3 regions of the Gordonia sp. N1V genome follow, and region 3 is predicted to be linked to each of the others. Evidence: riboswitches for the same ligand, from Rfam matches in the RefSeq annotation. Region 3 holds a riboswitch; each other region holds the start of a gene.
The links. A riboswitch is a leader RNA that binds a small molecule or an ion and turns the genes downstream of it on or off. The one in region 3 is predicted to bind S-adenosylmethionine.
Positions count from the first base shown of each region.

Region 1: linked by a shared signal. The riboswitch ahead of P3L18_RS10670 (amino acid ABC transporter permease) and the one ahead of P3L18_RS24625 (bifunctional o-acetylhomoserine/o-acetylserine sulfhydrylase) in region 3 are both predicted to bind S-adenosylmethionine.
Region 2: linked by a shared signal. The riboswitch ahead of P3L18_RS22055 (LLM class flavin-dependent oxidoreductase) and the one ahead of P3L18_RS24625 (bifunctional o-acetylhomoserine/o-acetylserine sulfhydrylase) in region 3 are both predicted to bind S-adenosylmethionine.

Region 1 is NZ_JARJDD010000006.1:225,018-228,290, reverse strand. Features, by position in the region: gene ectA (diaminobutyrate acetyltransferase) at 1-303, opposite strand, end outside; gene rsmD (16S rRNA (guanine(966)-N(2))-methyltransferase RsmD) at 536-1,135, shown strand; gene coaD (pantetheine-phosphate adenylyltransferase) at 1,148-1,636, shown strand; SAM riboswitch class IV at 1,799-1,907, shown strand; gene P3L18_RS10670 (amino acid ABC transporter permease) at 2,040-3,050, shown strand; gene P3L18_RS10665 (amino acid ABC transporter ATP-binding protein) at 3,047-3,273, shown strand, end outside.
Region 2 is NZ_JARJDD010000021.1:11,687-14,959, forward strand. Features, by position in the region: gene P3L18_RS22045 (NAD(P)/FAD-dependent oxidoreductase) at 1-90, shown strand, start outside; gene P3L18_RS22050 (ABC transporter substrate-binding protein) at 124-1,083, opposite strand; SAM riboswitch class I at 1,291-1,375, shown strand; gene P3L18_RS22055 (LLM class flavin-dependent oxidoreductase) at 1,383-2,546, shown strand; gene P3L18_RS22060 (ABC transporter substrate-binding protein) at 2,546-3,273, shown strand, end outside.
Region 3 is NZ_JARJDD010000027.1:41,626-44,898, reverse strand. Features, by position in the region: gene P3L18_RS24625 (bifunctional o-acetylhomoserine/o-acetylserine sulfhydrylase) at 11-1,345, opposite strand; SAM riboswitch class IV at 1,407-1,527, opposite strand; gene P3L18_RS24620 (PE-PPE domain-containing protein) at 1,746-3,273, shown strand, end outside.

The DNA of each region.
Region 1 (3,273 bases), on a different contig from region 3:
TGCTGCGATCCCGTGACCGCGATACGCGTCGTCGACCGCGACCTGCCAGACCATGAGGGTCGACGGGTCGGAGGGACGTCGATATCCGGTGACGAATCCTGCAGTGCGGCCGTCGACCTCGGCGACGATGGACGTCTCGGCGAAGTCTCGGCACCACAGTACGTAGGCGTAGCTGGAATTCACGTCGAGCACCTGGGAGTCCTTGGCAATCTCCCAGAGTCGGGTACCGTCGGCCACCGAGGGAACCCGGTAGTCGAGAGTGAGAAGGGGTGATGGGGCCGTTCTTGTGTGGGACGGGCTCATAACGCATTCGACGTTAACAACGTGTGTCGACGAATTCACCTGCCTGCGTAAATCGGTGGGGAAATGCCCCCTCAATGCCCAGTTCATCCGGTATTTGTGATGCGGGACACAAACGCTTGCGACGACTCGCTGCGGGTGGGCGAATTGTCCGGCGGCGACCGCGGTGACGACCCGGTGGCGCCGCCCGTCGAGGGGGACGGCTCAACCGAATCGGCAATGGGAGAATGGTTCGGTGACCCGGATCATCGCCGGCCGCCACGGCGGACGACCACTGAAGGTTCCCGACGCCGGGACCCGGCCCACCTCCGATCGGGTGCGCGAGGCGGTGTTCAACATTCTCGACGCCCGGATCGATCTGGAGGGTGCCGCCATCCTCGACCTCTATGCCGGGTCCGGTGCGCTGGGCCTCGAAGCACTCTCCCGTGGCGCGTCCTCGGCCGTGTTCGTCGACAGCCGTCGTCGCGCCACCGCTGTCGTCACCGCCAACCTGAGGGCGCTCGGCGTCGCCGAGGTGGGCCGGGTGATCACCGCACCGGTGTCGGCGTTCCTGGCCGGCCCGGCCCGAGCGGAGGTCCCGGCCCGAGTAGGTGTGACGGGTCGCTTCGATGTGATCTTCTCCGACCCGCCCTATGCACTCACCGACGACGAGGTGCACGGTGACCTCGCGGCGCTCGGCGCGGGCGGTTGGCTCGCCGACGGTGGCTTACTGGTCCTCGAGCGGGGCCGCCGGGCCACGACGAGATGGCCGGTCGGCTGGGAGGTCGTCACCGACAAGTCCTACGGCGACACCACGGTGCAGGTCGCGCGAGTCACCGGCGGGGAGGCCGGGTAGGTTCTGCAGAGTATGACCAGTGCGGTGATCCCCGGCTCCTTCGATCCCTTCACGCGCGGCCACCGTTACGTCGTCGAGCGGGCTGCTGCGTGTTTCGACGAGCTGGTGGTCACCGTTGTCGTCAATCCCAACAAGCGCGGCCTGTTCTCGGTCCCGGAGCGGCTCGAACTGATCCGGGAGGACTGCGCCGATCTGCCCAATGTGCGGGTGGATCAGTGGACCGGCCTGCTCGTCGACTATCTCAGAGAGAACGCGATCCACTCCATCGTCAAGGGTCTGCGCTCGTCGGTGGACTTCGACTACGAGCTTCCGATGGCGCAGATGAATCGTGAGCTGGCCGACGTCGAGACCGTGTTCCTGCTGACCGATCCGCGCTTCGCGCACGTCTCGAGTTCGCTGGTGAAAGAGGTCGCCAAGCTCGGCGGCGACGTGACACCTTTTCTCTCCCCTCACATCCACCGGCGCCTCGAGGCGATCCTGGCCGGTGAACGCAGCGTCTGACGAACGCAGCGTCTGACGAACGCAGGTCTGAGGAACGCAGCGTCAGACGAATAACGCAGCGTCAGACGACTATGGTGTCCGACGCCGACGCCACGAGACTTTCACTCATCGACGAATGTAAATACTGACCGCTGCGGCGCGCGGTATTAGCGTGAGCGAGACGGTCATGAGCGTCAACGTCAAGCCCTGGCTGGTTGACCGGCAACCCTCGCATCGCGGTGGGGTGCCCCAGGTGACGACCGGATCGGGAATGTCCCGATAAGCGTGATGGAAACGGCCACAACGATTTCGTGAGGAGTCGTCGTGCCGTCGTGGTCGTCGGTACCCGCGGGATACGCCCGGGGTGTCGTCGGGCACGCCTCTCCTCGCGTGCCCCGTTCCCCGGTTGGAGGAGAGTGCCGACATGTCCGCCCCATCGCCGTCCACGAGTGCCGATCCACACCCGGCGCCGTCGGGGGACTCGCACCCGTCGTCGGCGGGCACGACTACGCCGCCGGTCGCCGAACGCGTTGCGCCCCTGCGTCATCCCGGCCGGTGGGTTCTCGCCGCGATCGTGCTCATCGTCGGCGCGCAGTTGGTCCACGGCCTGGCCACCAACGCGTTCTTCCAATGGGATCGGTTCGGGTACTGGTTCTTTCGCCCCGTCATTCTCGAAGGCCTCGGAGTCACCTTGGAGGTCGCAGCGTACAGTGCGGTGCTCGCCCTGGCCGTGGGTATCGTCCTGGCGCTGATGCGGCTGTCGAACAATCCCGTGCTCGCGGCGGTCAGCTGGGGTTACGTCTGGTTCTTTCGATCGATCCCGCTGATCGTACTGCTCCTCATCCTGTTCAACTTCGGGGCGCTCTACCAGAGTCTGAGTATCGGTGTTCCGTTCGGCCCGGGACTGTTTCATTTCTCCGAGGCCGATCTCGCCACCCCGTTCCTGATCGCCGTCATCGGTATCACCGTCCACGAGGCGGCGTTCGCCGCCGAGATCGTGCGCGGCGGCATCCTGTCGGTCGACGCGGGCCAACACGAAGCCGCTGCCGCACTGGGCATTCCACGTCGGTATCACTTTCTGCGCATCACATTGCCGCAGGCTCTGCGGTCCATCGTGCCGTCGTATGTGAATCTGCTGATCGGGCTGATCAAGTCGACATCGCTGGTCTACTACGTGTCGCTACTCGATCTGTTCGGCGTGGTCTCGACCCAGTCGAGCACCTATTCCGGTGACATCATCCCACTGCTGATGGTGGCGACGGTCTGGTATGTGATCCTCACCAGCGCCGTCTCGATCGTGCAGTTCTACGTCGAGCGCTACTTCGCGCGAGGGGCGGTCCGCACCCTGCCCCCCACGCCGATACAGCGATTGCGGTTCGCTGTTGCCGGCGCTCGCCGGAGCATCGCCCTGCGTCCCTGGGAGCGTGCCGCATGACGCGCGCCGCCATCACACCGGACACGACGTCGACCGGTGCCGAGGTGCAGATCGTGGGCGCCCACCGCTTCTACGCCGACCACCACGTCCTCAAGGGCATCGACCTCACGATCCGCCCGGGAGAGGTGACGGTGATCCTCGGACCCTCGGGCTCGGGCAAGTCGACCCTGCTCCGTGCCGTGAACCATCTCGAACGGCTCGACGCAGGCCACGTCAGCGTGGG
Region 2 (3,273 bases), on a different contig from region 3:
CGCAACCAACTCGCGGTCACCGAGCAGCAGGTGTTCGCGCGCACCGTGATCGACCGGCTCGAGGAGATCGAGGAACGCGGCGCCGCCTGAGGCGCCGCCTGAGGCGCCGCCGGGGGCGAGCGCCTACAGTTTCGCCAACGCCGGCGTCAGCTTGTCGATCGCCCACGGCACCGAGTAGATCGTGGGTCCGCCGAACGCCGACGCGGTGTCGTTGGTGAGGAACACCGTCGTGCCGCGGCGCACCGCGGGCAGCGAATCCCAGCCGGGTATCGCATCGAACGCCTCGGGCCCGCCGACCAGCGGCCAGAAGATCAGTAGGTCCGAAGCGAAGATGTCGATACGTTCGGCCGACACGATCGTGCGTGCGCCACCGGGCGCGAGCCCTTTGACCGCCGGGTCGAGAACCAGGCCGAGTTCGGCGAGCAGTTTCGCGGAGGGGTCGGTGTCGCTGGTCACCACACCGAACTGATTCTGCGGGGTCAACTGTCCGAAGGTGAACGACTTGCCCTGGCTCGCCGGGTATTTCGCCTTGGTGGCCGCGATCTGCTGCTCGACCTCGGCGACGGCCTCATCGGCCTGCTGTTGCTTGCCGAAGATCCGGCCGGCTGTCGTCATCACGTCCTGCCAGCTGTCGGTGACGGTGTCGGTGGCCATCACCGGGATCGTCGGGGCGATCCGCGTCAGACGGTCGTAGGCCGCGCGATCGGGCAGGTATCCGGCGAGGATCACCTGCGGGGCGAACCGCGCGATCGCGGCGACGTCGGGGGTACCGGCCTCCACGTCATAGGTGACGATCGTCGACGAGTGCTCCGGCGTCCAGGCGAAGCGATTGTTCGGGCCCGAATACCCCTGCGCGAGGAACTCCGCCGTGATCGGGACTCCGAGGCGGATCAGCGAATCCGACCACGCGCCGCCGAAGGTCACGACCTTGGTCGGATCGCTCGGAATCGTCGTCGATCCGTACTGGTGCTCGACGGTCACGGTCTCCCCCGCGGACCCGGCCGGGTCGTCAGGGGAGGAGCACCCGACAAGGGCGACGAACACCAGGGTCAACAGGCCGGCGAGAACTCCACGAACGCGCATCTCGTTAGGCTAGGCTAAATCGCCTGTATCGGACAAGACTGACGCGGGCGTTACGGCGTCACCGCCCGGCACCGATGCCGTCCGGGCGTCCGGGTTAATCCCACGGTGACCGAAAGTCTGTGCCGCGTAGACGCCCGGGCGCCGTCGACGTACTCGAGCAGCTCCTGACTTTCTTGCCGTGTGCCGCGCCGTCGACCTACCGTGAATCGACCATCTGGAGCGACCGAGAGACCCGGCTCGTCGACGTCGCAGCAACCCCAGAGGAGGGTGCTAACGCCGGGATCGATGGGAGTCGGCTCGTGCCATTTCATGACCATGCCCCGTTGTCGGTGCTCGATCTCGCGCCGATCAGCGAGGGCTCCAATCCTGCTGCCGCACTGGCCAACACGATCGACCTCGCGCAGCACGCCGAGCAGTGGGGCTATCGCCGCTACTGGGTCGCCGAACATCACTTCGTCGCGGTGGCCGGCTCGAATCCGGCTGTCCTGATCGGTCAGATCGCCGGCGCCACCACCACCATCCGGGTCGGGTCGGCGGCGGTTCAGGTCGGCCAGACGACCGCGGTCTCGGTCGTCGAGTCCTTCGGTCTGCTCGACGCCTTCCATCCCGGCCGTATCGACCTGGGTCTCGGACGCTCCGGTCAGCGGCGCGCGGAAGCGGTCACGGCGACACCCACGCCTTCGACACCCACGCCGTCGACACCTGCGGCGACCCTGCCGCGGCTTCCCGGCCCGAGTCGTGTCGTCGACGGTGTGGTGCTCCCCGAACCGTTCGATGTGTCGGCGCTGCTGGCGAATTCGCGTCTGGCGCGCAGCTTCGAGGTGCTCACCCAGCCCGGTGCGCAGACCCCCGATTTCGCCGAGCAGGTCGCCGACATCGCCGCATTGCTCGAGGGCACCTATCGCAGCCCGTCCGGTCTCCAACTGCATGCGGTGCCCGGTGAGGGCGCCGACGTCGAGCTCTGGATCTTCGGTAGCAGCAAGGGTCAGAGCGCTCAGGTGGCCGGCGCGCGCGGACTGCCCTTCGTCGCCAACTACCACGTGAGCCCCGGCACGACGCTCGAAGCGGTGCAGGCCTATCGCGCCGCCTTCCGGCCGTCGGCGGTGCTTGCCGAACCGTACGTGGTGGTCTCGGCCGATGTGGTGGTCGCCGAGGACGACGACACCGCACGCCATCTCGCCTCCACCTACGGGCACTGGGTGTACAGCATCCGCAGCGGCCACGGCGCCGTCGAGTACCCGGATCCGGCCACCGCGCCACCACTGGACGACGAGCAGCGCGCACTGGTCGCCGACCGCCTCGAGACCCAGTTCGTGGGCAGCCCCGACACCGTCGTCGAGCGTCTCGCCGCGCTCGGAAAGCTGACCGACGCAGACGAACTCGTCATCACCTCGGTCACCCACGATCACGGTGACCGGCTGCGCTCGCACGAACTCCTCGCCAAGAAATGGGGCCTCATCTGATGCGTGGCATCACCACCACCGTCGCCCGTACCGCGACGGCAACCGTTGCCGCGCTGGCCGTCTTCGGTCTCGCCGCATGCGGCGGGGGCTCCTCGCAGTCCGACGACGCCGGCCCGCCGGTGTCCGGCGGCACGCTGCGCTACGGCCTCTCCGACGCGCCCACCTGCTCCGACCCCGCCCAGAGCGCCACCAACCAGACGATCTACGTGACCCGTCAGATCGTCGACTCACTGACCGACCAGGTACCCGGAAGCGGCGACCTGAAACCGTGGCTGGCGCAGAGCTGGGAGGTCAGCCCCGACGCCAAGACCTTCACCTTCCACCTCAAGCCCGACGTCACCTTCAGCAACGGCACCCCGCTGACCGCCGACTCGGTCAAGAAGAACTTCGACGCCATCGTCACCACCCTCGGCGGCGCCAAGGCGCCCTTGGCCGCAACCTATCTCAGCGGCTACACCGGCACCACCGTCGTCGACCCGTTGACCGCACGGGTCGAGTTCTCCGCACCGAACGCGCAGTTTCTGCAGGCGACCTCCACCCCGCAGCTCGGCATCCAGGCCGACGCGACCGTCGCCGCCACACCCGAACAGCGGTGCCAGGGCACCAACATCGGCTCCGGGCCGTTCGTCTATTCCGCATGGCAACAAGGCCGTTCGGCCGCCCTGCGCAAACGCACCGGATATCAATGGGGCTCGGCGGTGTTCACCCATACCGGCGACGCCTACCT
Region 3 (3,273 bases):
TGTCCTCGAACTACTTGGCCGCCGCGAAACCCTGGTCGAGGTCGGCGATGATGTCGTCGATGCCCTCGATACCGACGGCCAGGCGCACCAGGCCGGGGGTCACGCCGGCAGCGAGCTGCTCCTCGGGGGTCAGCTGGCTGTGGGTGGTCGACGCGGGGTGGATGACCAGCGACCGCACGTCACCGATGTTGGCGACGTGGCTGTGCAGCGTCAACGCCTCGACGAAGCGCTTCCCGGCGTCGACGCCACCGGCGATCTCGAAGCCGATGATCGCGCCCTGCCCCTTGGGCGCGAGCTTCTGACCACGGGCATACCAGGGCGAGGACTGCAGACCGGCGTAGGCCACCGACTCGACCTGAGCGTGATCGGCGAGGTAGGCCGCGACCCGCTGCGCATTGGCGACGTGGCGCTCGACGCGCAGGCTCAGGGTTTCCAGTCCCTGGGCGAGCAAGAAGGCGTTGAACGGCGAGATCGCCGCGCCGGTGTCACGCAGCAACTGCACGCGCGCCTTGAGCGCGTAGGCCGGCGCACCGAGGTCGGCGAACACCGCACCGTGGTAGCTGGGATCGGGGGTGGTGAAGCCGGGGAACAGATCCTGACCATCACGCTGCACCCGCCAATCGAAGGTGCCGCCGTCGACGATGATGCCGCCGATCGCGGTGCCGTGCCCGCCGATGTACTTGGTCGCCGAATGGACGACGATGTCGGCGCCATGGGCCAGCGGGTTCAGCAGGTACGGGGTGGCGACGGTGTTGTCGACGATCAGCGGCACGCCGTTGCGATGGGCGACCTCGGAGATGCCCTCGATGTCGAGGATCTCGTTGTTGGGGTTGGAGATCGACTCGCCGTAGAACGCGCGGGTGTTGTCGCGGACCGCGGCCTGCCACGAATCGAGATCCTCGGGATCCTCGACGAAGCTCACCTCGATGCCGAGCTTGGGCAGCGTGTAGTGGAAGAGGTTGTAGGTCCCGCCGTACAGACGCGGGCTCGACACGACGTGTCCGCCGTTCTCCACGATGTTGAGGATGGCGTAGGTCTCGGCGGCCTGACCGGACGCGACCAGCAGTGCTGCGACACCGCCCTCGAGTGCGGCGACCCGCTGCTCGACGGCGTCCTGGGTGGGGTTCATGATGCGGGTGTAGATGTTGCCCGGCTCGGCGAGGCCGAAGAGGTTGGCCGCGTGGGTGGTGTCGTTGAAGACGTACGACGTGGTCTGGTAGATCGGCAGTGCACGAGCGTTCGTGGCGGCGTCGGCCGACTGGCCCACATGGATCTGCTTGGTCTCGAAACTCCAGTTGTCGGCTGGGTTCTGGGCATCCGTACCGTCGTTGGCTACGTCAGACATGAAAATAGATCACTTTCTGCGGTCGGCAGGGTGTGGTGACCCTGATGGGGTCCGACCTTCGGACCCGCGCTTGCCGGGGATGCTCGTCGCGATCCCACAACCCGGTCATCACCCGGAGCACCCCACCGCGGTTGGAGGGTTGCCGATCAGCGAGCCGGGGCTTGACGCTGATACTCATGACCTGGCGTCAAGGATATAACACGGTCGTCGTCGGCTGAGAACCCTCCTGCTCAGCCTGGTTTGCGTGCTGGACAGAAACGGTCCGTGCGGTTCGGGCGCGGCGGTAGGTGTCGCCCGGACGGACGAATCGCCGTCCTGATCTCGACCGATCCGCCGGAATCGGCCGCCCCGTCTGCCTACTCTTGCCACATCACGGTTCCCTCGCCCAAGGACGTGTCCGATGCGGCTCTCACCTTCCTTCGCCTCGCTCCGCGGCAGCATCTCGACCGGAGTGGTCGGGGCCGCGAGTGTGGCGCTCATCGCGGCCGCATTCTGGGGTCACGGGGTCGCGTCGGCGGAAACGGCGGCGGCGTGCAGTCAACCCGGTCGGGTGTTCATCGTCGGCGGTACGTGGAATTCCGACGGCTCCTATCTCGTGGGGATCGAACAGCGCTACACCGGGCACGGCGCCAACTGGGAGGAGCTGCCGAACAGTCCGTACTCCGGCGCGGGCGCCTACGAGATCGAGCAGGTCCCGTACTCCGCGACCATCTGGCCACTCGGGTCTGTCGGATACAACGCCAGCGAGGCCGAAGGGTCGGCCAACCTGGAGCAGGCCGTCGCCGCGTACCAGCAGCAGTGCGGTGCCGACAAGAAGATCGTCATCGCCGGCTATTCGCAGGGAGCGCGGGTGGCCGGCGACGTCCTCACCGACATCGGCGCGAATCGGCCGGTGACCATGGACGACGGCTCCACCTACGTCATCTCCACCACCGATTCCGACGGTGCACGCACGGTGTCGGGAGAGCTCTACTCCGATCCGCGGATGTCGGCGACGCTGTGGGGACAGGGGATCGAGGCGACCCTGGTCGGGATCATCCCCGGTCTGACCATGTCCGGAACCAGAGCAGTCACCGACTACGGGGGCCTGCCGGTGACCACCTACTGCATCGCGGGCGATCCGATCTGCGATCTCCCCGATCCGTTCCATGACCCGATCGGCGACCTCGACGCGCTCCTTGGCTACTGGGTCAAACATGGTCAGTATCCGTTTCACATGTATCAATTCCCGGGTACCGGCACGACCTGGGACATGAACGGCGCGAACGAGCCCATGACATGTACGCAGAGCGGAGCGTTGCAGACCTGCACGATCGCCTCGCCCTCGTCGATGGCCATCCTCACCCAGAACCTCGTCGACGCCGTGGGCCTGCACTGGTCGGTCCCGGACCTCGTGGCCTACCGGTTCCGCCTACCCGACATCATCGGGATCACCCTCGCCGACTTTCAGCCGCCGATCCGGTGGGTCATGGACTGGTTTCCGCCGTTGCCGCAATTGGGCTACGGCGCGTACCTGCCGGATCTGTACGCCTTCGAGAACACCATCACCGGCGTGCTCACCTGGAACGGCGAGCTCTTCGAGCAGGGAGCCCAGGCGTTGCTCGCCAGCGGCAAGAGCATCGTCGCGCTGCCGCTCAATTTCGTGAGGTACTGGGTGGCGCGCGTCGTCGAGGGGATCACGACGGTGCCGAGGGGTTCGACGGGTGCGGGTGCGTCGGTGCTGTCGACCCCGACACATGTCGCGGTGCCGCTGGTTGCGTCCCAGCAGAGCGCAGTCGACGGTGAGACGGGCGCTGTGGGCGATGAGGCGGGCGCTGTGGGCGATGAGGCGGGCGCAGTCAGCGGGACCGGGGGCGCTGTCGGTGAGGGCGGGGGCGCTGTCGGCGCAAGGCGGGCACCGGAGTCGAGCACGTCACCTGCGCCGAGCA